Regions from separate parts of the Lactobacillus sp. ESL0785 genome, predicted to be linked through region 1. Evidence: riboswitches for the same ligand, from Rfam matches in the RefSeq annotation. Region 1 holds a riboswitch; the other holds the start of a gene.
The links. Region 1 has a riboswitch for FMN ahead of OZY43_RS04030 (ECF transporter S component). Riboswitches for the same ligand answer to the same signal wherever they lie in the genome.
Positions count from the first base shown of each region.

Region 2: it holds a riboswitch for FMN, as region 1 does, so the genes downstream of both, ribD (bifunctional diaminohydroxyphosphoribosylaminopyrimidine deaminase/5-amino-6-(5-phosphoribosylamino)uracil reductase RibD) here and OZY43_RS04030 (ECF transporter S component) in region 1, are expected to answer to the same signal.

Region 1 is NZ_CP113916.1:813,217-828,397, forward strand. It holds gene OZY43_RS03985 (DNA polymerase III subunit alpha) at 1-2,677, shown strand, start outside; gene pfkA (6-phosphofructokinase) at 2,845-3,804, shown strand; gene pyk (pyruvate kinase) at 3,835-5,604, shown strand; gene OZY43_RS04000 (S1-like domain-containing RNA-binding protein) at 5,716-6,603, shown strand; gene xerD (site-specific tyrosine recombinase XerD) at 6,587-7,495, shown strand; gene OZY43_RS04010 (reductase) at 7,510-7,872, shown strand; gene OZY43_RS04015 (segregation/condensation protein A) at 7,865-8,602, shown strand; gene scpB (SMC-Scp complex subunit ScpB) at 8,592-9,200, shown strand; gene OZY43_RS04025 (pseudouridine synthase) at 9,200-9,919, shown strand; FMN riboswitch at 9,947-10,061, shown strand; gene OZY43_RS04030 (ECF transporter S component) at 10,142-10,828, shown strand; gene OZY43_RS04035 (LysM peptidoglycan-binding domain-containing protein) at 10,939-11,409, shown strand; gene cmk ((d)CMP kinase) at 11,452-12,126, shown strand; gene rpsA (30S ribosomal protein S1) at 12,199-13,407, shown strand; gene der (ribosome biogenesis GTPase Der) at 13,468-14,778, shown strand; gene OZY43_RS04055 (HU family DNA-binding protein) at 14,965-15,181, shown strand, end outside.
Region 2 is NZ_CP113916.1:250,415-265,595, forward strand. It holds gene OZY43_RS01285 (DUF951 domain-containing protein) at 1-58, shown strand, start outside; gene ychF (redox-regulated ATPase YchF) at 90-1,190, shown strand; gene OZY43_RS01295 (DUF1129 family protein) at 1,200-1,982, shown strand; gene OZY43_RS01300 (ABC transporter ATP-binding protein) at 2,126-3,850, shown strand; gene OZY43_RS01305 (ABC transporter ATP-binding protein) at 3,860-5,722, shown strand; gene OZY43_RS01310 (response regulator transcription factor) at 5,887-6,573, shown strand; gene OZY43_RS01315 (HAMP domain-containing sensor histidine kinase) at 6,578-7,732, shown strand; gene OZY43_RS01320 (UDP-N-acetylmuramoyl-L-alanyl-D-glutamate--2,6-diaminopimelate ligase) at 7,778-9,349, shown strand; gene OZY43_RS01325 (amino acid racemase) at 9,362-10,108, shown strand; FMN riboswitch at 10,232-10,371, shown strand; gene ribD (bifunctional diaminohydroxyphosphoribosylaminopyrimidine deaminase/5-amino-6-(5-phosphoribosylamino)uracil reductase RibD) at 10,488-11,534, shown strand; gene ribE (riboflavin synthase) at 11,535-12,140, shown strand; gene ribA (GTP cyclohydrolase II) at 12,151-13,377, shown strand; gene ribH (6,7-dimethyl-8-ribityllumazine synthase) at 13,379-13,852, shown strand; gene OZY43_RS01350 (GntR family transcriptional regulator) at 14,009-15,088, opposite strand.

The DNA of each region.
Region 1 (15,181 bases):
TTTTGTCCGTAAGTTGTTAAAATTGATTCCTAAGTCAAGTACGACCTATTTGGGAGTTTATGCTTCAAAAGAGCGGCAAAATTATCTAGCGTATGTTACAACACTTGCTCGCCAATTTTCATTGCCGTTAGTTGCTGTTGAAGATACGCGTTATTTGCAGCCGCGGGAACAATTTTTAAGGAAGACTTTACAGGCAATTAAGCAGGGTAAGACCTTGCAAGATATTGAAGAATTAGCTAAACAAAAAGGTTCACATTTTTTACCCCAAGCAGTTGAATTGAGTACACGTTATCATGAATTTGATCTGGATGATGCCTTAAAGAATACTTGGCAAATAGCACAATCATGTCATGCTAAAGTCAATTTTCAAACGCCAGTTTTACCTAAATATAAGCAGAAAAAATTTGCAACTTCCAAAGAATACCTTACTTATTTGGCTCAAACTGGCTTGCAAAAACGTTGGGAGCACCAACAAATTCCGCATAATTATCAAAAGCAGCTTGATTATGAACTAAAGATTATTGACCAAATGGGCTTTAATGATTATTTTCTTATTGTGTGGGATGTGATTAATTACTGCCACCGCGTGGGAATTATTACTGGTCCCGGACGAGGCTCTGCTTGTGGCTCACTAGTATCGTATGCTTTAAAAATCACTGAAATTGATCCTATTCAGTATCATCTTTTGTTTGAACGGTTTTTAAATCCAGCAAGACACGAAATGCCAGATATTGACCTTGATATTCCAGATAACCGGCGTGATGACGTAATCCAATATATGTTTCAAAAATATGGCATGGATCATGCAGCCCAAATTTTAACTTTTGGCACTTTGGCGGCTAAGCAGGTTTTACGGGATACTGGGCGAGTTTTTGGATTAAGTGATGTAGAAATAAACCGATGGGTAAGCAGTATTCCGGCGGCAAAAAATAAAATCACGTTAAATGAAGCTTATCAAAATTCATCTGCGATGCGGCTATTAGTTGGTGCTAGTCCTAAAAACAAGCTGCTTTTTCAGACTGCTCGCAAGTTGGAAGGATTACCGCGGCATTTTTCAATTCATGCGGCCGGCTTGGTAATTAGTGATAATTCAATTGCAGGAATTTCTGGTATGCAGGCTGGGCAATTAGGAATTCCCCTGACCCAGCAGACTAAGAAGTATGTTGAAGCACTAGGGTTATTAAAAATTGATTTCTTAGGATTGCGTAATTTAACGATTTTAGGTGACACCTTAAATATGATTCATCGTGAAGGCATAGATTTGGATCCTAATCAAATTCCGTTGACTGATCCGCGTACCTTGCATGCATTTCAAGCAGGCGATACTGATCTTGTCTTTCAATTTGAGTCTAACGGTATCCGTGAAGTATTGCGAAAACTGCATCCAGATAATTTTGAAGACTTGGTTGCCGTTAATGCACTTTATCGGCCGGGTCCAATGCAAAATATTCCAACATTTATTGCGCGTAAGAAAGGGCAGCAGCGAGTTACATATCCAGATCCAACACTTAATAAGATTTTAGCGCCGACGTATGGAATTCTTGTCTATCAGGAACAAGTTATGCAAACAGCGCAGGTATTAGCCGGCTTTTCACTAGGAGAAGCTGATATCTTACGGCGGGCAATGTCAAAGAAAAAGCAAGGTGTAATTGAACAGCAGCGGACAAAATTTATTAATGGCGCAGTTAAAAGGGGGCATACTAAAGAGGTTGCTGAACACGTTTATCATTATATTGAGCAATTTGCCAATTATGGCTTTAACCGCTCACATGCCGTTGCTTATACTAAAATAGCCTTTTGGTTGGCCTATTTAAAGCTGCATTATCCAGCAGAATTTTATGCCGCTATGTTAAATTCAAACAGTGGTAATCATTTTCAAGTTGCAGATTATATCATGCACGCGCAGGAAGCTGGAGCCAAAATTTTACCGCCAGATATCAATCGCAGCGGCTTAGCTTATTCCGGCCGTCAAAAGCAGATTTTAGTCAGTTTAAAGGCAATCAAGGGGATTAGACTGGATTTTTTGAAAGAAATAATCAAACTGCGCAGCGAAAAGCGCTTTTCGTCACTAGAAGATTTTTTACGGCGGATAGATCCTAAATATCTTCAAAAGAAAATAATTCAGTCACTAGTCAAGGCTGGATGCTTTGATCAGCTTTATCCCAATCGCAAGGAATTACTGACTAATAGTCAAGAAATTATTGAAAATGTGCAATTAACTGGTCAAAACCTCGCACTTTCTGAAAGTTTAGGTGGTGTGCCAATTCAACGGACACCTGAAGCAACTAAGAGTGAATTAGCTAAAATGGAAACTGATGCGATGGGCTTTTCAACGATGACTTCGCCGCTGATTGCAGTCCAAAAGTATGCTCAACAATTTAATGCTAAACCATTAAATCAATTTGCAGTAAGTGATAATGGGATTGCCGTTGGTAAGTTAATACGCTTAAAGTCAATTAAAACTAAAAAAGGGCAGACAATGGCTTTTGGCATTTTCGCAGATACAAGTAGCAAACAAGATATTGTTATTTTTCCTGCTGTTTATGATAAAATTCAGGTAAACCTTAAAGAAGGTAATATTTATTTATTGGGAATTAAGGTTCAAAGCGATCGGTTTGATTCCAGTAAAAAGCAGTATGTTCTAACTAATCTAAAAGTGGTTAATTTTTTAGGCTAAGATAGTTTTTTGCGCAAATATGAGCAAGTCAACAATGTTAACGCTAACATCGCTAAAGACCGACAAAATAGGAAAAATAATTAATTTTTGTGAGATTTTTTACGAAAAGAATGTTAAAATTTAGGGGATGTGAGAAAGTACACAATAAATCTTGATGAGGTGAATTCATGAAACGAATTGGTATTTTGACTAGTGGCGGCGATGCTCCTGGCATGAATGCAGCAGTTAGAGCTGTTACTAAGACTGCTATTCATCACGGACTCGGCGTTGTTGGTATTCGTTACGGCTTTGCTGGATTAGTTGCTGGTGACTTTATTCCGCTTACTGCGAAAGATGTTGACCACAAAATAAGTTTAGGCGGCACTTTTCTTTATAGTGCTCGTTATCCTGAATTTGCACAAAAAGAAGTGCAAGAAAAGGGTGTTGAGCAATTAAAGAAGCATGGTATTGATACTGTGATCGTTATCGGCGGTGACGGCTCCTATCATGGTGCATTAGCTTTAACTCGTTTAGGTATTAATTCAATTGGTCTACCGGGAACAATTGATAATGATATTCCGTATACTGATTACACGATTGGCCTAGATACAGCATGCACGACAGCAATGGATGCAATCGATAAGATTCGCGATACTGCCAGCAGTCATCACCGGGTGTTCATTGTTAATGTAATGGGCCGTGGATGTGGTGATATTGCGATGCGCGTTGGTTTAGCCAGTGGCGCAGATGCTATCGTGGTTCCTGAACGCGATTATGATGTTAAGGAAATTGCAGCAACGCTAAAGAGTGGCTTTTCAGATGGTAAGGATCATGGTATTATCGTATTGGCAGAAGGCGTAATGAATGCTGCTGACTTTAAGGCAGAGCTCTTAAAGTACGGTGATTTTGATGCTCGAGCTAATGTCTTAGGTCATATGCAGCGTGGTGGATCACCAACTGTTTTGGATCGGATTAATGCTACGAAGATGGGTAATTATGCTGTTAAATTACTTCTCGATGGTCAAGGCGGTTTAGCTGTCGGCATGGAGAATGGACAACTTAATACTCATGACATCTTAGATTTGTTTGATAGCAAGCATCACAGTGATGAAACATTGTTAGACATTAATGAAGAAATGACTAAGTAATTAGTCGATTTTTGGGGAGATTTTTTTATAATGAAGAAAACTAAAATTGTTAGTACGTTAGGGCCAGCTTCAAATGATATTGAAACGATTACTGCTTTAGCAAAAGCTGGTGCAAATGTATTCCGGTTTAACTTCTCGCATGGTGACCATGCAGAACACCTTTCACGAATGAAGATGGTGCGCCAAGTTGAAAAGGAAACTGGTTTAGTTCTTGGAATTGACCTGGACACTAAGGGTGCAGAAATCAGAACTACTGAACAAGAAGGCGGCAAGTTTACCATTAATACTGGTGATACCATCCGTGTTTCAATGGACGACTCAAAGAAGGGTAATAAGGATAAAATTCACGTTACTTATGAAGGTCTTTATGATGATACACATATTGGTGGACATGTCTTAATTGATGATGGCTTAGTTGATCTGCTCATTACTGATAAGGATGACAAGAACCGCGAATTAGTTTGTGAAGCACAAAACACTGGTGTTATCGGCTCAAAGAAGGGTGTTAACGCACCTGGTGTTGAAATTCGTCTCCCAGGAATTACTGAAAAAGATACTGATGACATTAAGTTTGGTCTTAAGCACGGTATTAACTTTATTACTGCTTCATTTGCTCGTAAGGCACAAGATATTTTAGATATCCGTAAGTTATGTGAAGATGCTGGCTGTGACTACGTTAAAATTTATCCGAAGATTGAGTCACAAGAAGGTATTGATAATGCCGATGAAATCTTGCAAGTTTCAGATGGTTTAATGGTTGCTCGTGGTGACATGGGTGTTGAAATTCCATTTATCGATGTTCCGTTTGTCCAAAAAGATTTAATCAAGCGGGCAAATGCTTTAGGTAAGCCAGTTATTACTGCTACCCAAATGCTTGACTCAATGCAAGAAAATCCACGTCCTACTCGTGCTGAAGTTTCTGACGTTGCAAATGCCGTTCTTGATGGTAGTGACGCAACTATGCTTTCAGGTGAATCAGCTAACGGTCTTTATCCAGTTAAGGCTGTTCAAGCAATGGCTGAAATTGATGAAAGAACGGAACGTGAATTACTTAAGCGTAATACTTTAGCTTTACAACGTTTTGAAGCTTACAAGGGTTCAAACGTTACTGAAGCTATTGGTGAGTCAGTTGTTCGGACTGCTCAAGAATTGGGCGTTAAGACAATTATTACTGCTACTAACTCAGGTTACACAGCAAGAATGATTTCTAAATACCGGCCTAATGCTGATATTTTAGCTTTGACTTTTGACGAAAAGGTTCAACATTCATTAGGTATTACTTGGGGTGTTCAACCATTATTGACAGAAAAGCCAAAGTCAACTGATGACATGTTTGAAGTAGCTGCTAAAGTTGCTAAAGAACATGGTTATGTTAAAGATGGTGACTTGGTAATCATCGTTGCTGGTGTTCCAGTTGGTGATTCAGGTACAACTAATTTGATGAAGCTGCAAATTATCGGTAGTAAGCTTGCACAAGGCTTAGGTGTTGGTAATGGCTCTGTTGTTGGCAAGACTGTTGTTGTTAACAGTGCTGAAGAAGCTAATAGCAAGGTTCAAGAAGGAGACATCTTAGTATCTAAGACTACAGATCCAGATTACATGCCTGCAATTAAGAAGGCTTCTGGTTTAGTAGTTGAAGCATCTGGTTTAACTTCACATGCTGCTGTTGTTGGTTTGTCATTGGGTATTCCAGTTGTTGTTGGTGTCACTGACGCCACTGAAAAGATTACTAGTGGTACAACGATTACAGTTGATGCTCGTCGGGGAGCTATTTATCAGGGTGAAATTTCTAACCTGTAATTTAAGATAATTAATTAAAAAATAGTCAGCTTAGGTGCTGGCTATTTTATTTTGCGGCAATTTCTTTTATACTAGTAAAGATAGAATTATGTAAAATTAGGAGAAGTGACTATGCTAGGCACGATTGAAACAGGTAAAGTAATTGATCAAAATGAAGACGCATATTATGTTCAAATTGATGGGATCACTTATGAGTTAAAGCGTAAAGAAATTACGCAAGAAGAAAAACCACAAATTGGCGATGATGTTCGCGGCTTTTTATATGATGATAAGCAGCATAATCGTGAAATGACCCAGTTCTTACCCTTTGCACAAGCTGACCAATATGGTTGGGGTAAGGTCACGGATGTGAAATATAATTTAGGTGTTTTTGTTGATATTGGGCTGCCAGATAAAGATGTTGTCTTGTCTGTTGATGATTTACCCTTTAATAAAGATCGCTGGCCGCGTAAGGATGATCAATTATTAGTTCATCTTGAAACGGATGACAAGAATCGTGTTTGGGCAAAATTAGCTGATGAAAATATTTTTGATCAATTGGCGGCACACTTTCCTAACGATATGAAAAATAAAAATATTTTTGGTACTGTTTATGCTAGCCGGGATCTTGGTGCGTTTGTAATTACTAAGGAATATTATTTGGGTTTTGTGCATTCATCACAGATGGCACGTCCATTGCGGCTAGGTGAGCAATTTAAGGGACGTGTTGTTGGCATTAGCCAGTATGGCCGGCTTAATCTAAGTAGCCTACCGCGAGCTTTTGAAGAAATTGATGATGATGCCCAAATGGTCTTAATGAGTTTACGACGAATGAATACCAAAACCTTGCCGTTTTATGATAAGTCTGATGCTCAAGAAATTAAAAATTATTTTGGCATTTCAAAGTCAGCTTTTAAGCGGGCTCTAGGTCACTTGTTAAAAGCAGGCTATATTGCTGAAGATAAAGTTGCTGGCACAATTAGTTTAATTAACGATCCTAATAATGAGCAAAATGAATAAGCTGCAAGAACAGGTAGAAGATTATCTGCGTTATAGTCAGATTGAACGTGGTTTAAGCGATAATACAATTACTGCATACAGGCAGGACTTAATGGAATTTGTTAATTTCTTACATGAAGAAAATTTAACTACATGGCCGACAAAGGCCCTGGATATTGATGCTTTTTTAGCACAACAGCACGATTTAAATAAGGCGACAAGTTCAATTAGCCGGATGATCTCAAGTTTAAGAAAATTCTATCAATGGTTAGCACGGCAAAATATTCAAAAGCTAAACCCAATGTTAGAAATTGATCCGCCAAAAAAGGAACATCGTTTGCCGGTGGCATTAACAATTACTGAAGTTGATCAGCTGTTAGCACAGCCAGATATTCACCAAAAGTTGGGTTTGCGTGATCGGGCATTATTGGAAACTTTGTACGCAACGGGGATTCGGGTTAGTGAATTGATCAATCTTAAGTTTGATAATTTACATGAAGATTTAAAATTGCTTAAGGTACTTGGTAAGGGCTCTAAGGAACGTTTAATTCCGATTAGTGCGGTCGCTATTTCTTGGATTCAGCGTTATCAGACAAAAGTGCGAGAACCTTTACTCCTAAAAGCGGGTAAGGCAAGTGATTATATTTTTCTGAATAATCGCGGCGGCAGTTTAACTCGGCAAGCTGTTTGGCAAATAATCAAACGTTATTGTCGTATGGCAGGAATTGCTAAAGATGTCACGCCCCATACATTACGGCATACGTTTGCGACACATTTATTAGAAAACGGTGCAGATTTGCGTGTAGTTCAGGAAATTTTGGGTCATTCGGATATTAGTACAACGCAAATTTATACTAATTTATCGCAAAAACATATTTTGCAGGTTTACGCTAAAACTCATCCGCGAACTTGAATTTAGGTGATCAAATGTTAATTGAATGTAAAAATGATAAGGAAAAAGTAGCAATGGGGCTACTTTCTTATCTGCCAGATTTTAAAAATTTAGCAAATTTAAAGGATGAAATTGCCTTAAATAAAAATAGCTCTGAATTTCAGCTTTATCTCTATCGCGGAGATGATGCTAACTTTGTAGGGGTCATTGGAACACAGAATAATGCTGCTTTTGTTATAATTCGGTATCTTTCATTTGCACCGGATTATCGCAGTCACAAATATGAGGCTGCAGCGATTCGTGAACTTGCAGCCAGTAACCCTAAGAAAAAGATAACAGCTTTGCCTGAATATACTTATCTGCTTAAATATTTAACGGAAAATAATAACAATGAGTGATGATTTAACTTTAGAATTACCTAACTTTGAGGGGCCGCTTGATTTATTATTGCATCTAATTAAGTCACAAAAAATCGATATTTATGATATTCCAATTGCTCAAATAACGGAACAGTATTTGGCGTATCTGCAACAGATGCAACAACTTAATTTACAAATTGCTGGTGAATACTTTGTAATGTCAGCAACTTTATTACGTATCAAGTCCCAATCATTGTTACCGCAAAATGATTTTATTGATGAAAATGAAGTGGAAGAAGATCCACGTGATGAATTAGTACAGCAATTAGTACAGTATTCGCTCTTTAAAAAAGTTTCAGCATATTTCAAAAAGCGGAATGAACAAGTTCCCATTACTGCGGCTAAAGAAGCAAGTGTGCCACAAACGCAAAAGGTGCAGCCGCTGCCACTAGGTCAAATTACGGCAACAGAGTTAGCTAACACTTTTATAGTGGTTTTACAACGATTGAAAATTAGAAAGCCTGATCTGGTGTCAGTTAAAGTAAAAGAAACGCCAATTACTAAAATGATCACTTTTTTGGAAACAAAAATTGCTCAGCACAACAAAGTTAGTTTTTTTGCTTGCAGCGATCAAATGAAGAGTTTATCCGATATTATCGGTCTTTTTTTGGCGTTGCTTGAACTTTGCAAAAAACAAAAAATTAAGGTTAGGCAAATACGTACCTTTGGCGATTTAGAATTAGAGGGAATTAAGATTAATGGTCAGTAAAATCGCACAGTTAGAAGCTCTTCTTTATGTAGCCGGTGACAATGGCATTGCTAGTAAAAATTTATGTGAATTATTGCAAGTCGGGCAATCAGCCTTGCGGGAATTAATCAAGAGCTTGACAGACAAGTTGCAGCAAAATTCAGATTCAGGTTTGCAAGTGTTGCAAATTAACGATAATTACAAGCTTACAACAAGACCAGAAGTTGGTCCTACGGTTGCTAATTATTTTCAAAAGGATTTAACTAAAACGTTGAGTCAGTCAGCTTTAGAGATTTTAGCGATTGTTGCGTATCGGCAACCGATAACACGTGTAGAGATTGATGAAATTCGCGGTGTTAATTCGTCAGGAGCACTGCAGACACTTATTTGGCGAGGGTTAGTTAAGATTAATGGTAAAAAAGATGCACCGGGACACCCCAATGTTTATGTCACGAGTGATTATTTTTTACAGTATTTTGGTTATCAGAGTCTTTCTGACCTGCCGCTGATTGAGGATTTTGCTGATGATAATATTAATGCTGAAGGTGAAATAGATTTGTTTGCAGCTAGAGGTCAAGCGGATAAGGGTTTGGCTCAGGCTCAAAAAGGAGATAGATAATGACGTTACAACGTTTACAAAAAGTTATTGCGGAAGCTGGGATAGCTTCTAGACGGAAGGCCGAAAAATTAATTACAGCAGGTCGAGTGACCGTTGATGGTCACACTGTGACCCAATTGGGAACCAAAGTTGAAACTTTCAGTAATATTACTGTTGATGGTGAGCCAATTGAGCGTGAAAGTCTGCATACTTATTTGTTTTATAAGCCGCGCGGCGTAATTTCGACAGCTAGTGACAATAAGGGACGAAAGACGGTAGTTGATTTCTTTAGTGAGTTGCCATACCGGTTATATCCTGTTGGTCGGCTCGACTATGATACGTCGGGGCTGTTGTTAATGACTAATGATGGTGAACTAGCTAACTTATTGATGCATCCACGTAATAAAGTTGCTAAAGTTTACGTTGCTAGAATTGAAGGTCAATTGCTGCCAGAGGAAATTAAGCAGTTAACTCACGGGGTTGAATTTGATCATCATCGGAGTAGTCCGGCAAAGGTTAAAGTTATTCGCACTGATAGAAAGCGTAATCGGCAAATTGTCCAGTTGACCATTCATGAGGGTCATTACCACCAAGTTAAGAAGATGTTTAAGGCTGTTCACCACCAAGTTGAAAAACTGGCCCGAGAAAAGTATTCCTTCTTAACACTTGATGGATTAATTTCTGGTCAATATCGTGAGCTATCACATGAAGAAGTTGACAGACTGAAACATGTAGATTAGTATAGAATTGTTAATTAAATAAAAGTTTGTTGTCTTCAGGGCAGGGTGTAAATCCCGACCGGTGGTGCGAGTCCACGACCCACGTGAGTGGTTGAATCTTTTAAGATACCGATAGTTAAAGTCTAGATGAAAGAAGACAGACTAAACTAGAAGAGAAGACAAGATCTTACTTTTATTAAGTCTGTTGCTTAGAAGCGACAGGCTTAATTTTTTGGAGGTAGGATCTTGAAGAGTAGAAGTTCAAATAATTTGGCTAATATTATTGCCTATGCATTGATTGGTACAATTTCGTTTGTATTAATGGAATTGGCGTTTCCGTTACCGATTGCTAGTTTTTTGAAATTTGATTTCTCAGATGTCATTGTGACTATCGGTACTTTTCTGTTTGGCATTGGCCCTGGGATTTTTATTGCTGTAATTAGAATGTTAATTGATTTAATTGTTAAGGGTTTTATGTTGCCTAGCATTGTAGGACAACTAGCAGCATTACTGGCATCGATTTCTTTTGCCTTGCCATTTTATTACATGACCAAGAATGTAACAGCTAATGAAAAAGGTATTGTTAATCGTCATTTAAAACCAATTTTGGGCATTGTTTTAGGAATTATTGCAATGACAGTTGTTTTGGCAACACTTAATTTTTTGATTTTGACACCAATGTATGCTGTGACAACAATGCCTAAGCTGCCAGCAATTCATGGTTATGCCGGATTACTTAGTTTTACTGAAAAAGTGTATTTAGGGCAACTCTTGCATATTCCTTCATGGAATGCTTATCTTTTTGGCATTATTGTACCGTTTAATTTACTGAAAGGCTTAATTAACGGGGTAGTCGTTTACTTATTATTCGAAACAGTTTTACGTAGTTTGAAGCCATTTGTTCAAAAACACTTTAATCTTAAAAAATAATTTTTTAGAATAATAGAATTAATCGGTCATGCAAATGACCGATTTTTTTGCGCCAGATAGCTATTAAATATGCTAAAATTAAGCAAGTTAGGTGCAGGGAGGTATTTTTGATGAAGCAAAAACAAGAAAGGCTATATGAACATTATCAGCGGCCAGCTGAACCTAGGACCGCTTGTTATAAGTCAACATCTAAAGGCTGGATTGTTACTATTGTAATTTTGCTGGTTGTAATTGTTGCGCTTGTACCTGTTGTTCATCATTTGGCTGCAAATAGCAAAGCTGGAAATCAAAGTAGTCAAAGTAATCAAGCAGTTGAGTTGCAGCGTTCGCAGTCTAAAAAGCAGCAAAAAGTCAAAATTACCGCTAAAAAGTCAAAAATTAATGGCAAACGTCGGCAAAAAATATCGGCAAAAAAGCGCCGTAAGAAAGTTAAGCAATTAAAGCAATATGTAGTTCAAGATGGTGATTCTTTAACAAGTATTGCGCAAAAGCATCATCTTGATGTTAGCAGCTTGGCGCAGCTTAATAATATTGACGTTGACAGCCAAATAGAAACCGGACAAACTCTGCGGTTAAAGTAAATTTTAGAAAGGAGAGGGACTAACGCGTCCCTTTTTGATTGAATGCAAGTAGCAATTGATGGACCAGCTTCAGCTGGCAAAAGCACAGTCGCAAAGATTATTGCGCAAAAGTTGAATTTTATTTATATCGATACGGGAGCAATGTATCGCGCATGTACAGTTATTGCTCGCGACAATAAATTAGATTATGGGGATGAGGCTGCGATTTTAGCTGCGATTGACCGTGTGGGGATTGAATTACGATCAGTTAATGGTGAGCAAAAAGTTTATGCTGGAAATAAGGATATTTCGCTTGCAATTAGGACACCAACGATTTCCGCTAATGTTTCGCAAGTATCAGCATTAGCCGGTATACGGACAAAAATGGTTAGTTTACAACGGCAAATGGCTGGTAAAGTTGACGTTATTATGGATGGCCGTGATATTGGAACTACAGTTTTACCTAATGCAGAAGTTAAAATCTTTTTGGTAGCCTCGCCGCGATCACGTGCTGAAAGACGGCTGCATGATTTTCAGGAGCGTGGCATTAAATCGACTAAAACAGTTGCTGAAATTGAGCACGACATTGCTGAACGTGACTACAAAGATTCACACCGTAAGGTTTCACCGTTAAAAAAAGCGCCAGATGCGGTTGAAATTGACACTACCACTATGTCAATTGACCAAGTTGTTAGTGCAATTTTGGCTGAAATTAAAAAAAGTCAAAAAAAACTATAAAAAACGGGTTAAAACAGTAGAAAAAAAACTCACTTTCATTTAAAATTAGATTATGATATTGGGAGGTAAATAATGTCAGAAAACAGTAATCAATTTTTAGATGCATTGAAACAAATGCAAGGAGTTGAGGTCGGAGATATCGTCGATGTAGAAGTATTAGACGTTGAAGACGGCCAAATTGATGTCGGTGTTGAAAATGCCGGTGTCGAAGGTGTAATCCCTCGTCGTGAATACACTTCAGATCGCAACGCCGATTTACGTGATCTTGTTAAGCCAGGAGACAAGCTTAAGGCTTTAGTTTTGAGAAAAGCTGGTGGCGACAAAGAAAACGGTGAGTTCTTCTTCTCAGTTACTCGTCTTAAGGAAAGAGAAGCCTATGACGAATTACAAAAGGACTTTGAAGCAGGCAAGACAATCGAAGGTACAGTTACAGCTTCAGTTCGTGGCGGTTTATTAGTTGACGTTGGTACAAGAGGATTCTTGCCAGCTTCACTTATTTCTAACCGTTATGTTTCCGATCTTAAGCCTTACATTGGTAAGACAATGAAACTTAAGATTACCGAAATTGATCCAAGTAAGAATCGTCTGATTCTATCACACAAGGATTTAATTGAAGAAGAACGTGAAGAAGCCTTTGATAAGGTAGCATCACAATTAGTTGTTGGTGATGTTGTTGAAGGTAAAGTTTCTCGTTTGACTAACTTTGGCGCTTTTGTTGATGTTGGTGGTGTTGACGGTTTAGTCCACATTTCAGAAATTTCATATAAGCACGTTGAGAAGCCTAGTGATGTACTTAAGGCTGGTCAAACTGTTAAAGTTAAAGTTATTGGTATTGATGATGATAGACATCGCATCTCCCTTTCAATCAAGCAAACTGAACCTTCTCCATTTGAACAAGCTACAGCAGACTTACATGAAGGTGATATTTTCGAAGGTGAAGTTAAATCATTGACTAACTTTGGTGCTTTTGTTGAAGTTGCCGATGGTATTCAAGGTTTAGTTCACGTTTCAGAAATTTCATACAAGCATGTCGATAAGCCTAGCGATGTTTTGGAAGTTGGTCAAACTGTTAAGGTCAAGGTTTTGAACATTGATCCAAGTGAACGTCGGATTTCACTTTCAATGAAGGCAGCTGATTCTAAAGGCTCTGACAATGAAGGTTCTCGTTCACACAGTTCATACAACAATAGAAACTCAGTTAACAAGAAGTACATGAGTAATGATGATAGTGGTTTTGCTTTAGGTGACATTATTGGTGACCAATTGAAAGACCGTCGTTAATTACAATAAAAAAGCCGACTGCATAGCCGGCTTTTTTTATTTTATAAAGGAGGCTGAGAAATGGTTTTACCAGTAGTTGCAATTGTTGGCCAGCCAAATGTTGGTAAATCAACGCTTTTCAACCGGATTATTAATGAGCGCTTGGCAATCGTTGAAGATAAGCCGGGCGTTACACGGGACCGTAATTATGCGCAAGCTGAATGGATGGGACATAAATTTGATCTCATTGACACAGGTGGGATTACCTGGGAAAATGGTCGAATTGAAGATGAAATTCGTGCACAGGCAGAAATTGCGATTGATGAAGCTGATGTAATTGTCATTTTGACCAGTGTTACTAACCATTTAACCGATCTAGATGAACGAATTGCCCATTTACTTTATCGGACCAAGAAGCCGATTATATTGGCAGTTAATAAGGCAGATAATCCTGAGCAACGAGCCGATATTTATGATTTTTATAGTTTGGGTTTAGGGGATCCCGTTCCTGTATCCAGTGTTCACGGTACAGGGATTGGAGATTTACTTGACCGAATTGTTAGTGAATTGCCTAAGGACTTGGCTAAAAAAGATGAAAGCGAAATTTCTTTTAGTGTTATTGGCCGACCAAATGTTGGTAAGTCATCCATCGTTAATCGCTTAGTTGGCGAGGAACGTGTAATCGTTAATAACGAAGAAGGAACAACTCGTGATGCCGTTGATAGTCCATTTATCGGTGAGGACGGTACAAAATTCCGAATTGTTGATACGGCTGGTATTAGACGCCGTGGCAAGGTTTACGAAAAGACAGAAAAGTATTCTGTTATGCGCGCAATGGGAGCAATTGAGCACTCTGACGTTGTCTGTTTGGTCTTAGATGCAAGTACAGGTATTCGCGAGCAAGACAAGCATGTTGCGGGGTATGCTCATGATGCTGGTCGGGGAATTATTATCATTGTTAATAAATGGGATCTTCCTAAAAAAAATAGTTCCAGTGGCAAAGAATTTGAGCAAACCATTCGCCAAGAATTTCAATATTTGGATTATGCACCGATTTTGTTTGTTTCTGCTAAAACGGGACAACGTTTAGAACAAATTCCTGAAATGGTTAAACAGGTTTACCATAATCAAAATCAACGGATTAAATCAAGCGTATTAAACGATCTCCTGCTAGAAGCAAGTAAATTGGTACCGACACCAATGGTCAAGGGAAAACGGCTTAGAGTGTATTATATGACCCAAGTTTCAACTAATCCGCCCACATTTGTTGTCTTTGTGAATGATCCAGAATTAATGCATTTTTCATACCAGCGATTTTTAATTAATCAATTAAGAGAGAATTTTGACTTCAGTGGTACGCCAATTAAAATTATTGCCCGCAAGAGAAAGTAATTTGTATATACTAAATTAATTAAAAACACAATTTTTTAGTAAAAAAGCTTGTTGAGGTAAGGCTTTTGTGCTATTTTGAGTGCAAGGAAGCAGTGATTAGTACAAATCATTATTTCTTGTTCTTCAGTTCGAAGAATAGTTTTTTAGGTTTTAATTAAAACCTAAATTTTGGGAGGTGAATTCCAGATGGCAAATAAAGCAGAATTAGTTTCAGAAGTAGCTTCAAAAACTAACTTAACTAAAAAGGATGCAGCTACTGCTGTTGACGCAATTTTTAGTTCAATCCAAGAGGATCTTGCTAAAGGTGACAAGGTACAATTGATTGGGTTCGGTACTTTTGAAGTTCGGCAACGTGCAGCTCGTAAGGGACGTAACCCACAAACTGGTGATGAAATTGAAATCC
Region 2 (15,181 bases), 560 kb from region 1:
AAAAGAGTTTTATGTCCCTGAGGATGAAATTCTAAGACCAGATTTTAACGAAGAGTAAGTAATAATTTAAAAAGAAAAAGAGGATAAAAATGTCATTAACTGCTGGAATTGTCGGCTTGCCAAATGTTGGTAAGTCAACCTTGTTTAATGCGATTACTAAAGCTGGAGCCGAAATGGCTAATTACCCGTTTGCGACAATTGAACCTAATGTAGGTATGGTTGAAGTGCCAGACAAACGGTTGGCACGGATTCAGGAATTAATTCCTGCTAAGAAGATTGTGCACACAACTTTTGAATTTACTGATATTGCTGGATTAGTTAAAGGTGCTTCTAAAGGTGAAGGTCTAGGTAATAAATTCCTAGAAAATATTCGGCAAACAGATGCGATTATTCACGTTGTGCGGGCGTTTGAAGACGACAATATTACCTCAGTTACTGGTAAAGTTGATCCCGAAGAAGACATTAATACGATCAATTTAGAATTGGCAATTGCTGATCTTGATGCTGTTAATCGGCGGATTAACAAGGTAAAGAAAATTGCTCAGCAAAATGATAAGGAGGCTAAGGCTGAATATGCTGTCTTACAAAAGATTAAGCCGGTTTTAGAAGAAGGTAAGGCAGTACGGTCGATTGATTTTACTGAAGATGAAGCTAAAATTGTTAAAGGTTTCTTCTTGTTAACAGATAAGCCTGTTATTTATGTTGCTAATATTGCAGAGGACTCAATGGCTGATCCAGAGAGCGATCAGTTTTATCAAATTGTTAAAAAGCATGCGGTTAGTGAAAATGCAGAATGCTTGGGCATTTCTGCAGCTACTGAAGAAGAGATTGCCGGTCTTGATGATGACGAAAAGGCGGAATTCTTGGAAGCTGAAGGTGTAACTGAATCTGGACTTGATCGTTTAATTCGGGCTGCTTATCATATTTTAGGCTTACGGACCTTCTTCACAGCTGGTGGCCCAGAAACACGGGCGTGGACATTCCATGAAGGGATGAAAGCACCACAAGTTGCCGGTGTCATTCATTCAGACTTTGAAAGGGGCTTTATTCGGGCTGAAGTTGTGTCGTATGCAGATTTGGACCAATTTGAAACAATGCAAAAGGTTAAAGAAGCAGGTAAGTTGCGTCTTGAAGGCAAGGATTATGAAGTTCAAGACGGTGACATTATTGAATTTAGATTTAATGTTTAGGATAAAATAATGGCAGAAGAAAAAAAAGAAGTACAAGCAAAAATTGATACTAATAAGCAGGAAAAACTAAAGGATAAGATTGAAAGTCAAAATAAAGATGATCAATTAAAGCAACTGTCCCCAGAAGAATTACGTGGGGAGTTAAGTAATAAGAATGCTGACTATATTTTTCGGTTGCAAAAAGAGTTGGCAGTACAAGGTAAGATGAGTCAAGCAGAAGCTGCTGCTAAAGTGGATGAATTATTGCCGCAATTAGTTATTGCCCAACACCATGGTCAGCCAGCCAGTACATATTACAATCTGTCACCAAAATTAAAGGCAGCTGATATGCTCAAGCCAAAGAAGAAGACTGCAGCTGATGTACCTTTTTGGCAATCAGCAGTTGATGGTGCACTAGTTTATATTGCAATTTTTGTTGGTCTGTTTGGTGTTATTGGTTTATTCTCAAATGAGCAAAAATATAATTCTCAAATGGGAATTTTAACACTGTTAATTGTTGGGGCAACAATGGGTGTCTTTATGACCAAGTATAATGAATGGGTATTGCCAAGTGGTAGTAAAAATAAGAAAATTCCGTGGACTAAGTTGATTTTAGGAATGGTTGCCATGCTAGTTGTACTTTTTGTCCTAATTTGGATCCTCTCAATTCCGGCTTTACGCGTTATTAACCCTGTCTTGTCTGGTACAGCCAATATTATTATTGCCATTGTGGCATATGGAATTCGTTGGCTTTTCAGACGGCATTATCAAATTATTGGTTCAGTCTTTACACCAGCGCCAAAAAACAAATAGTGTGCTTTTTAGTGTTAAAAGGTCTATACTAAACTATCAAATGTTAAAAAGGATAAGCAGGCAGTTAAGTCTGTTTATCCTTTTTTGAAGCTTTTTGCGTGAATGAAAATATATTTATAGTAACTTAGAGAAAGAGGTATTTAATGATTAACACACTGCGTAAATCAATTAGGCAGTATAAGAAACTGTCTTTACTGTCGCCATTATTTGTTACTGGTGAAGTTATCATTGAAATGTTAATTCCGTATTTAGTCGGTATTTTAATCGATAACGGGATTATGAAGGGGAATATGGCATATATCACTAAATGGGGTATGATCCTTCTTGTTTTGACGATTATTTCGCTGGTTTTAGGTGCTAGTGCTAGTTATGTATCGGCTCATGCCGCTTCTGGTTTTGCTGCTAATTTGCGTAAGGACATGTTTTATCATGTTCAAGATTATTCGTTTGAGAATATTGATAAGTTTTCTAGTGCCAGTTTGGTAACGCGGATGACAACTGATGTAAACAATATTCAGATGGCTTATCAAATGCTTATCAGAATTGCGGTTAGAGCACCAATGATGCTGATTGTTTCCGTAATTATGTCCGTAATTATTAGTCCGCGTCTGTCACTAATTTTCGTTGTAATTGCTCCGATCTTTGTCTTGTTGCTGGCAATAATTATTAGAAGTGTATATCCGTACTTCCCGAAAATCTTTAGGGGCTATGACCGGATGAATCAGGTTGTTCGGGAAAACATTCGTGGTATTCGCGAAGTTAAAACCTATGTTCAAGAAAAGCCACAAACAGCTGAATTTAAGAAGTCCTCGGGTTTCATTTATAAACTGTTCTCAACTGCACAAAAGATTATGTCATTAAACTCATTAATCGTAATAGCAGTTTTAAACATTTCTAACTTAGCTATTTGTTGGTTTGGTGCAAAAGAAATTGTTGGCGGTAGTTTACAAACCGGGCAATTGATTTCAATGTTTTCATATTCTAACTCTGTTTTAAACAGTTTAAATATTTTGGCAATGATTTTTACTCAATTGGTTATTTCTGGTGCCAGTGGCCGCAGAATTGCTGACGTTATTAATGAAAAGCCATCAATTGAGAATCCACATAAGCCACTTAAGCATATTAACAATGGGGAAGTTATTTTTGATCATGTTAATTTCAAGTATGATCAAGACGATAAGGCCTTGGCTTTAAGTAATATTAATTTGCATATCAAACCGGGTGAAACCATCGGAATGATTGGTAAAACCGGTTCATCTAAATCAACACTGGTTGCAATGATTCCGCGGCTTTATGATACAGATTCTGGTGCTGTAAGGGTATCAGGTCATAATGTTAAATCCTATGATTTGAAGACTTTGCGTGATAATGTTGCTATGGTTTTGCAAAATAATGTATTGTTTTCTGGCACCATTAAAGAGAATTTAAAGTGGGGTAATGAAAACGCCACTGATGAAGAAATCTTGAAGGCAGCTAAAGTTGCGCATGCTGATGATTTTATTCAAGAAATGCCTGATAAGTATGACACAATGGTTGAACAAGGTGGAACCAACGTGTCTGGTGGGCAAAAGCAAAGAATTACTATTGCGCGGGCGCTTTTAAAGAAGCCAAAGATTTTGATTCTCGATGATTCAACGTCTGCTGTTGATACTCAAACTGAACGGGAAATTCGAGAGTCTTTGACCAAGGATATGCCAGAAACGACTAAAATTATTATTTCACAAAGAATTGTTTCGATTAAGGATGCCGACCGAATTGTGGTTATGGATGAAGGTAAAATCCAAGATATTGGAACTCATGATGAACTGATGAAGACAAATGAACTTTATAGTTCAATTGCGAAGTTCCAAGAAGAGCAAAAGAAGTAGGTGAGCGATTTGGATAAAGCAGTAGAAAATAAAGAAGCAAAAAGTTACGCGAAACGCTCCACTACTTTGTGGCGTTTGCTTAAGTTGGTTGCAACAACTAGCCCGTGGATGTTGATTACATCAACAATTGCAATTGTTTTAGCAGCTGGTGCTAATGTCTTAGGTTCATTATTTATTGAACGGTTAATTAATGATTACATTATTCCGTTGACTAAAGAAGCACAGCCTAATTTTATGCCGTTGTTACATGCGATTGAGATTATGTTTGGCGTTTATGCCATCGGTTTTATTTCTAATTATCTTTTTGCAATGTTGATGGCTGTGTTAGCGCAAAAGACGCAGTACAGAGTCCGTAACGAAATGTTTGCGCATATGGAGCAATTACCGATTTCATATTTCGACCAAAACGATTATGGTGACATCATGAGTCGGTATACTAACGATATTGATACTTTGATGCAGATGATTTCACAATCAATTCCGCAGTTTATGAACTCGGCATTGAATTTGATTTTTGTGTTAGCAGCAATGATCAGTTTAAGTTGGCAATTAACAATCTTTACGTTGATTATTTTTGCGCTATCAATTGGAGTTGTCCGGTTCTTAACGGTTCGTTCTTCACACTTTTTCCAACTTCAGCAAAAGGAGTTGGGGCAAGTTAATGGTTATAATGAAGAAATGTTGAACGGTTTAAAGGTTATCAAGGTCTTCAGTCATGAGCCACAAATTGAAGCAGACTTTGATCAATATAATGAAAGTCTAAAAGAAGCTTCTGGTAAGGCGAATACTTACGCCACAGTTTTGTTCCCAATCATGGGTAACATTGGGAATTTGCTGTATGTTTTAATTGCGGTTCTTGGTGGAGCTGTAGCGATTAATCGAATTGCACCGTTGTCACTTGGGGTAATTGGTGCTTTCTTACAGCTATCTAAGCAATTCGCAATGCCAATTGCGCAAATATCACAACAGCTTAATTCGATTGTGATGGCTTTAGCTGGTGCCGAAAGAATCTTTAATTTGGAAGATCAAGCAGTTGAAGTCGATAATGGCGACGTCACGATTTCTAAGGATGAAGATGTCAAGGGAACATGGTACTGGAATGTGCCGCAAAAAGATGGTTCTGTTAAACGGGTCACAGTTAAGGGTCACATTGTGTTTGATGATGTTAACTTTAGCTATTCACCTAATAAGCAAATTTTGTACAATATTTCCATTGATGCGAAGCCGGGAATGAAGGTTGCCTTAGTTGGTGAAACAGGTGCTGGTAAGACGACAATTTCAAACATGATTAATCGTTTTTATGAAATTGCGTCTGGAACAATTACTTATGATGGTATTCCAATTACACGGATTAAAAAGGATGACTTAAGAAGGTCACTTTCGATTGTGTTGCAAGATACGCACATGTTTACTGGAACTATTATGGACAATATTCGTTTTGGTAATCCAGAGGCTAGTGATGATGATGTTTATCAAGCAGCTCGTTTATCACATGCTGATGAGTTTATTCATCATTTAGATGAAGGTTACAAGACGGTAATTGATGGTAACGGTGGCGATTTGTCTCAAGGACAGATGCAACTGCTCAGTATCGCACGGGCAATGATTGCTGATGAGCCAGTAATGATTTTGGATGAAGCTACTTCTAGTATTGATACGCAAACTGAAAAATTGGTTCAGGCCGGAATGGATAACTTATTAGCTGGCCGGACAAGTTTCGTTATTGCGCACCGGTTATCCACAATTGTTAATTCAGATTTGATTTTAGTGCTTGATCATGGTCATATTATTGAAGCTGGTAATCATGATAAATTGCTTAAGGAAAAGGGCTACTATTACGAGTTATACACTGGTAAGAAGGAAATCGAATAATTTTATAAAAGAGTTGAGAGCTTCTCAGCTCTTTTTTAATAAAAAGATAAAATTATGCCTGATTAGTATGTTTAACCGCGAAAAATGATTAAAATATTAGTCATAGGTTCTGTTACACTATGACTAATAGAAATTAAATGAACGAAAAGGGAGGAATTCGCCCGATGAAAATTTTAGTTGTTGATGACGATAAAGAAATTGTTGAATTATTGAGCATTTACTTAAAAAATGAGGGCTACACACCCATTGCGGCATATAGTGGTAAAGAAGCCATTACACGTTTGACAACAACGCCGGATATTGCTTTGATGATTTTGGATGTCATGATGCCAAATATGAGCGGGATTGATGTGATTAAAGAAGTACGTAAGGATTCCGATATTCCAATTATTATTGTTTCGGCTAAAACCGGTGATATGGATAAAATTCAAGGTCTGATTACTGGTGCTGACGATTATGTTTCCAAACCGTTTAACCCGCTAGAAGTAATGGCTCGGGTGCGTTCACTTTTGCGCCGTAGTCAAAAGCAGGTTAAGGATGAAAAACCTGATGTTTTGGAAGTAGGACCATTAGTGATTAACCGGGACTCTCATGAAGTGAAAACGATTGATGGCAAGGATATTCAATTAACGGCACTTGAGTTTGGCATTTTATATTTGCTTGCCAGTCATCCTAACCGGGTTTTTTCAGCTGATGAGATTTTTGAGCGTGTTTGGCAACAAGAGTCAATTGTTTCAGCTAAGACTGTGATGGTTCATGTGTCACATTTGCGCGATAAAATTCAAAAAGCAACTGGCGGTGAAGATGTTATTCAGACTGTTTGGGGTGTCGGCTACAAAGTTGAGGCTTAACTAAATGAAAAAAGAACGTGTTAAGTTAACTGCCACGGAAAAGAGCGAATTATTTGCGGAAGGTGTAATTACCGTCGTTTTGTTGTTATTGCTTAATTTGTCAATTATTATCTTAATTAATCTGACAATTTTACAAAACAAAAATTTAATTAATGGTATTTACTTCTTAAAGAAAACAATTACTTTTTATGGCGGACATCTTATCTGGTCGTGGCAGAATATTCTGCTCATGATTATGGGGTTAGCTGATCTAATTGTGCTATATTGGCGGCTAATTCGTCGTTATCATCAAATGCAATTGCGGCACGTGATTTCGGAGTTGCATTATATTGCTCAAGGGCATTTTGATCATTATATTTCCTTTAAGGTTAAGACTGATTTACAGAAAGTAATCGATTCGATTAACTCGTTGGTTGCTAGTACGGTCAGCGCAATTAATGAAGAAAAGGCAATTGAACAATCCAAGGATGAATTAATCAGTAATGTTTCGCATGATATTCGTACGCCGTTAACGTCAATTATTGGTTATTTAGGTTTATTGAAAACTGGCGTTTCTAATCCGGAAGACCAGCAGAAGTATTTGAATATTGCTTATACAAAAGCAGAACAAATGAAATCATTAGCACATGACTTACTGGAATATACAACTCTAAAATCAACTAATATTAAACTTAATTTGTCACCACTGCATATTTTTTCAATGTTGGAGCAAGTTGAGGCTGGATTTGAATTTGAGGCTCAAGAAAAAAACGTTGAATTTAAAATTGAAGTACGGCCACAGAATTTAACAATTCAAGCCGATCCAGAAAAATTGGTTCGCGTTTATAACAATTTAATTACGAACGCCTTAAAATATGGCACAGGAGCAACACAAATTAAGCTCATTGCGAATTTAGTTAATGATACTGAAGTTGAGTTACGAGTTGAAAATAATGGTGCTAAAATTCCTCAGGCCTCACTAAAAAAGATTTTTGAACGTTTTTATCGAGTAGAAACTTCACGCAATACTAAGACTGGTGGGACGGGCTTAGGCTTGTCAATTACCAAGAGTATTATTGATTTGCACCATGGCAAGATCCGTTGTGAGTCTGATGATCATTGGACACGGTTTATCATTCAATTGCCATTAAACCCAAAGAATGCAAAAATCAGCAGCTAGCTGTGTTATAATTTTGACTGAGATAAAAAAACAGAGGGGCATAGAATGAGTATTTCCTTAAATACCTGTATTTTAATTTTAAAAGAACATCACTTACTAAAGTCAAGTGCTGTTCAGGACACGGTTGCAACCAAGATGGAGTATGTTTCCTATGATTCACGCGACATTCAAACAAATACCTTGTTTTTTTGCAAGGGTGTAGGCTTTCGACCGACTTACTTATCAATGGCTAAGGATAACGGCGCTAATTGTTATGTTGCCGAGCAGCCTTATCCAGAAGGCAAAGGAATGCATGCGCTAATTGTGCGCGACGTTTCTAAGGCAATGGCCTTATTGTCGGCAGCCTTTTTCCGCTTTCCACAAGATGATTTATTTGTTGTGGCCATTACCGGCACCAAGGGTAAGACGACTACGGCATATTTCTTAAAGGGGATGCTGGACCAAATTAATGGTGGTAGAACGGCACTTATTTCTTCAGTTAATGATGTCGTTGGTACTAAGCCTGAAGATAGTTTTAAGTCGAGTTTAACAACACCTGAATCATTGGATTTATTCCGGGATATGCGTCGTGCCGTTGATAATGGGATGACGCACTTGGTAATGGAAGTTTCTAGTCAAGCTTATAAAAAGAATCGGGTTTTCGGTTTAACTTATGACTTGGGCTTTTTCCTCAATATTACGCCAGATCATATTGGTCCTAATGAACATCCTAACTTTGCGGACTATTTGCATTGCAAATTGCAGCTGATGGTTAATGCGCGTAAGTGTATTATTAATGCTCAAAGTGACCATTTTGCTGAAATTTATGCGGCGGCAACAACGACCACTGATCCAGACAGTATTTATTTATTTGCTGATGAAAAATTTTCTAATCCTAATCTGAAACAGCCAATTGATTTTCGCTATTCGTCTGAAGAGAGTGATTTGGCAGAAACAAGATTTCAAGTTTTGTGTGCTAGTGACAAGGCAAAAGCGTTAAAAATCGCTGGCGATTACAAGTTAAAAATGCTGGGTGATTTTAACGAATCAAACGGAACAGCTGCAATTATCGGTGCAGGTCTGGCTGGAATGGATTATACTGCTGCTGCTAAGGGAATTAGCACGGTAACTGTTCCCGGCAGAATGCAAACAGAAGTGACGCAAGACCATGGTCTTGTGGTAGTTGATTATGCTCATAACAAGGCATCGATGATGGCTTTAATGGGCTTTATGCAACGTGAATTTAATAATCCAAAAATTATTGTGGTAGTTGGTGCTCCAGGTGATAAGGGTGTATCACGCAGACCGGGTTTTAGTCAAAGTTTGAATGCTTATGCAGACAAGGCCTTTTTGACAGCTGACGATCCGGGGTTTGAAGATCCTAATGATATTGCACAAGAGATTAATGCTGGTATTGATCATACTAAGGTTGAAGTTACAATTGAGTTAGACCGAATGAAAGCAATTCATGAGGCAATTAGCATGGCTCACACTGGTGATGTTGTGTTAATTTGCGGCAAGGGTGCTGATGGTTTCCAAAAAGTACGCGGAGTTGATACGCCGTATCCATCTGATATTGTTGTTGCTCAACGAGTAATTGACGAATTAGAAGGTCAAAAAGAACATTTTAATAAGTAAAAGAGTAAAAAAATGAAGCACTTTTTTAGTATTATTGGTGGCATGGGAACAATTGCCACTGAAAGTTATGTGCGGCTACTGAATCACCGGGTAAAAATTACCAAAGATCAAGATTATTTAAATTATATTCTAGTGAATGATGCGCAAATTCCTGATCGAACAGCGTATATCAAGGATCATACTCAACCTAATTGTTTGGTTGATTTGCGTGCTGATGTATTAGGCCAAGCAAAGTTAAAGCCTGACTTTTTTGTTATGCCATGTAATACTGCTCATTATTTTTATGATGATTTGGCTAAGTTAACAGATATTCCTTTTTTGCATATGATGCGCATTGCCGTGCATCAGTTTATTGAGCAATATCCGGATGAAGCTAAAATTGGGTTAATTGCTACTGAAGGTTCGATTTACGATCACTTGTATGCTGATGAAATTCAAGCAGTTGGACGACAAGTTGAGCTTGGTGGTCCAGAAATTCAGCCGTTAGTGACCGAACTAATTTATGCCAATATCAAGGAAAAGGGTGTAGTCAATCGTGAGCTATACCACCATATTTTGCAACTAATGCATGATAAGTATGGCTGTAATGTGATTTTACTTGGTTGTACAGAATTATCGCTAGCTCAGGAAAAAGCGCCAGATCATCCGTATAATGTAATTGATCCGCAATCGATTATTGCTGACGTGGCGATTGAATTGTCGTTGAAAATCCGGTCGGGCATGGATCCTAAAGAAGTAACAAAGAAATATTTATATTAAAATTTAAAAGAAGAGCCTAGGAAGACAGACTCTTCTTTTTTAGGAAAATAATGTAAGCGATTCTATAAAAGTGATTGACAATTTCACTATTATCGTTTAGTGTATTATCAGAGTAATTGAATACGGTTTCTTCGGGGCAGGGTGTAATTCCTGACCGACGGTGACAACTTAAAGAAGGTTGAAGTCCGTGACCCGCGTACATCGCGGTGGAGCTAGTGTGAGTCTAGCACCGACAGTTAAAGTCTGGATGGGAGAAGAATAAATTAAGCTAATATTTGACTCGCGTCAGTTTAGACTGCGGAAATCATATTTGGTTAATAATTGGACCTCGTTGAAATAATCAACGGGGTCTTTTTTTGATATTTAGGAAGTGAAAATAGTGCAGGATACAGATTATATGCAAATGGCGGTCCATGAAGCATTAAAAGCGCAAGGAATGACTTGGACTAATCCGCTTGTTGGCGCGGTTTTGGTTAAAGACGGACAAGTCTTAGCAACTGGTTATCACCACCAATATGGTAAAGAACACGCAGAAATTAACACCTTGTCACATTTAGCTGATCCGAAATTGGCAGAAGAAGCGACCTTGTATGTAACGTTAGAGCCGTGCAGTCATTACGGTAAGCAGCCTCCGTGCTGTCAAAAGGTCGTGGCTGCAGGTATTAAACGTGTGGTTGTTGGTCAAGTTGATCCGCATCAAGTTGTTGGCGGTAAAGGAATGCAATATTTAGAAGAGTACGGCCTTGAAACTGCGGTAATCGGTGGTGTGGACCAGTTATATGAACGTTATAACTTTTTCTATCAAAAAAAGCGTCCGTTTGTGACACTCAAGTATGCAATGTCGCTTGACGGCAAAATTAATGAAGCCGGGCAAAGCCGGACACTTTTGACGGGTGACAAGGCCCAAATTGATGTGCAAAAGTTGCGCTGCAATCAGCAAGCAATTTTAATTGGGGCTAATACCTTACGTATTGATGATCCGCAGCTAACAGTTAGAATTAAAAATTTGCCAATTCCGCCAATTAGGATTGTTGTCACGCGGGATGTCAATCAACTTGATTTTACTAAGCAATTATTCCAATTGCCAGGTCAGATTTTGCTTTTGAGTGAGCGGCCGTTAGCCAAAAAGTTAGGCGAAAACGTTGAATGCCTGACAGCTGAAAAATGGACACCAGAAAAAATTGTGGACTTGCTAGCGCAGCGAGAAATTCAGTCATTGCTAGTTGAAGGTGGTAGTCAAATTCAAGCCGAATTTATTGCCGCTGATTTAGCAGATAAAATTATTACTTATATCGCTCCACAAGTATTAGGTGGTGCCGGCTTACCAGCAGCTGTTGGTGCGGCTTTAACTAAAAAACAGCAGTATCAACTTCTTGATGTCCACCAATTAGGTCAAGATGTGCGTATTTGTGCAAGGAGAAAATAAATGTTTACAGGAATAATTCAGGGTACAGGCAAAATTACGCGTTTAGATATTACAGAAAAGCACGCGAAGTTAGGGATTACTTCAGCGAAAATGGCACAAAAAAATCTGCCACTTGGAGCAAGTATTGCGGTCAACGGTATTTGTTTGACGGTAACTGAATGGAAGAATGATGAGTTTACTGTTGATGTCATGCCCGAAACGATGAAGCGGACAAATTTAGGTAAGCTAATCAAAGGCAGTTTAGTTAATTTGGAACCATCTGTTAGTACAAATGGCACGCTTGATGGTCATATTGTTGCTGGACATGTTGATACAACAGCGGAATTAATTAAGCGTACTGAAACAGAAAATTCCATCGAATTACGTTTCCAGGTGCCCCACAAGTATGATCCATATATTGTTGAAAAGGGTTCAATTGCAATTGATGGCATTAGTTTGACAGTTACAATGGCAGAAAATGATGTCTTTGGTGTTAGCCTAATTCCATTTACGATTGCGAATACTACGTTAGCTAATTGCCAAGTTGGCGATCACGTTAACATCGAGGTTGATATGATTGGTCGTTATGCAGTTAAGCAAATTCAGGCTTGGAAAAAAGAATTTTAGGAGGATAAAAATGAAGGACGAATTAAACGAAAAAATGGCCAAAATTCTTGACCATATGAGAAATGGCGGCTTGGTTATTGTGGCAGATTCACCGCAGCGTGAATCTGAAGGCGATATGATTGGCTTAGCGGAAAAAGTAACACCGCAAATGGTTAACACAATGATTACCAAAGCGCGTGGGTTGTTATGTGTGCCAATGAGTAAGGCGTACGCTGACCGTTTGCAGCTGAGCCCACTTGAAACAGGTTCAAATGATACTTTTGGCACCGCCTTTACGATGAGTGTTGATTCAATCGAGACGACAACAGGTATCTCTGCTTTTGATCGGGCTAAGACAATTAAAAAGTTGGCAAATCCAGATAGTCAATGGGCAGACTTTTATCATCCCGGCCACGTTTTCCCATTAGTTGCTAAAGAAGGTGGCGTTTTAGAGCGAACTGGTCATACTGAAGCAGCATTAGACTTAGCACGCTTAGCTGGGGTTGCGCCAGTTGGCTTTATCTGTGAATGCATTAAAAAAGACGGCACGATGGCCCGGCGTAAGGACTTGAAGGCATTAGCAGAAGGAATAGGCATTCCTTACTTAACAATTGAAGAATTAATTGAATATCGTAAACGGCAAGAGAATAAAGATTTGGCAATTGCATCCGTTACTAAAGTGGATTTTCCAACTAAATATGGTCATTTTCAACTTGAAGGCTTTAAAGATAATAAACATCCGGAAAAGCAACCAACACTGCTAATTAGTAAGGGTGAAGTTAAAGCAGGAGAACCACTTTTACTGCGGCTGCACAGTGAATGTTTAACTGGAGATGTTTTTGGTTCCAAACGTTGTGATTGTGGCGCTCAATTAGCAGAAGCGTTGACTAAAATTGAAGAAAATGGTTCAGGTGCGGTCTTATACTTGCGTCAAGAAGGCCGTGGAATTGGTCTTGAAAATAAATTACGCGCATATAAGTTGCAGGATGAAGGCATGAACACGGTAGAAGCTAACCAGCAATTAGGATTGCCAGTTGATGCAAGACGTTATAATGTTGCTGGCGAAATTTTACGCCAAAAAGGCATCACAGAAGTTAAATTAATGACTAACAATCCAGATAAAGTAGAACAGCTGGAAAACTTTGGCGTTAAAGTAGTTGAACGTATTCCGATGGAAGTTGGTCTCACTGAGGAAAACAGACAATATCTGAGTACCAAAAAGCACGAAATGAACCATATTTTAAATGAGGTAGATTAAAATGAAAGAAATTACAGGAAAATTGGTGGCTGGACAAGATAAAAAAATTGGAATTGTGGTTGCCAAATTCAATGGTGTTGTAACTGATCGCTTGCTTAGTGGGGCTATTGAGCAGTTAGAGATGTCTGGTGTAGCTAGTGACAATATTGTTGTTGTTCATGTCCCGGGCGCGTATGAAATCTCGCGGACAGTTAACTGCTTGGCTAAAAGCGGCAAGGTTGATGGCATTATCGCTTTGGGTGCGGTTATTCGCGGTGAAACTGACCATTATACTTACGTTTGTGAAGGTACTGCATCACAATTAGCAGCGGCAACGGCTAATGGTCCAGTGCCGGTAATGTTTGGCGTTTTGATGACCGATACTGTTGCCCAAGCAACTGATCGTGCTGGTGGTAAATCCGGTAATAAGGGTGCAGAATGTGCAACTGATATTTTAGAAGTGTTAAGTTTAGAAGAACAGATTAATAATTTATAATATCGCCACTTACATAAATACATGTTTAAAAGCCATGACTAAGAAGAAGTCATGGCTTTTTTTGGATGATTTAGTTGTCGAAATCGAAAAATTGACATTGGTGTCATTTTTAGATAGCTGCACTTAATTAATATTAAGTGCCTTATACTATTCTTACTATTCTTTGAGATTTATTACAGAAGCTCGTAATTTCAGTTTAGGATGATGAACAATAGAATGAATATGATTTTTTTGAATTAATTTTAATATTCCACGACCAGCTTCTTGTCCGACTGAAGTACGTTCATAGTTCATGGTTGTTAAACTAGGATTTAAGTAAGCGGCAGAATCAAAGTTATCAAAGCCTACTAAAGAAATATCTTTAGGAACTTTGATATTTGCTTTTTTTAACATGTCAAGTACTAATAAAGCAAGACTATCATTGTAGCAAGCAATGGCAGTGGGTCGTTGATCATTATGTAAATAAAAGCTTATTTTTTTGCTGATAATGTTAAAGCGATCATGTGAACTATACATAATAATATTACTGTCCGCAAGGTCAGTCCCAATTTCTTGGTATGCACGTACAAAACCATTCATTCTGTGGACACCTTGAAGATCGTCAACCTGAAAAATACCTAAAATATGTTGATGACCTAACTTTAGTAAATATTCAATTAATTTTTTCTCAGCAGCACAATCGTCGTTAACAATTGATGGAAAATTTAATTCTGGATACTCAGCATTAATAAACAACAGTGGGATTTTGCTTTTAGCAATATATTGATAAATATCTAAATTGGGGCTAGGCTTAGCACTTTCACTGGGTTCAACAATTAAGCCAGCGACTTGAGAATCAAGCATTTTAATGAGACTTTCACGTTCTTTTTTCGGTTGATTATGTGTGTTGGCCAAGAGAAGTGAATAATCTTGCTCGCTAATTTTGGAATCAATTTGAGAAATGATTTTAGGGAAAATGTAATCAGCAATATGGGTGCAAATTAAGCCAATGGTTTTACTTTCTGGATTAACTTGCCATTTCTTATTCCAGTCTTGGATAAACATCCCACTACCTTGAACTTTATAAATTAGATGTTCATCTTGCAAGGCAGTGAGTGCTTTACGTACAGCATAACGTGATTTGTTAAATTGCTGCATTAGTTCTGTTTCAGTTGGTAATTTTTGATTAACTTTAAAATTACCAAAAGTTATTTCTTTTTTGAGGCTCTCTTTGATTACTAAATAATCGCTTTTCATTAAGTGATACTCCTAAATTTGTTTGAAATTAAATAGTAAACTATTAAAAACAAAATACTATCTTTAAATAGTAATGTAGAAACGTTGATAATA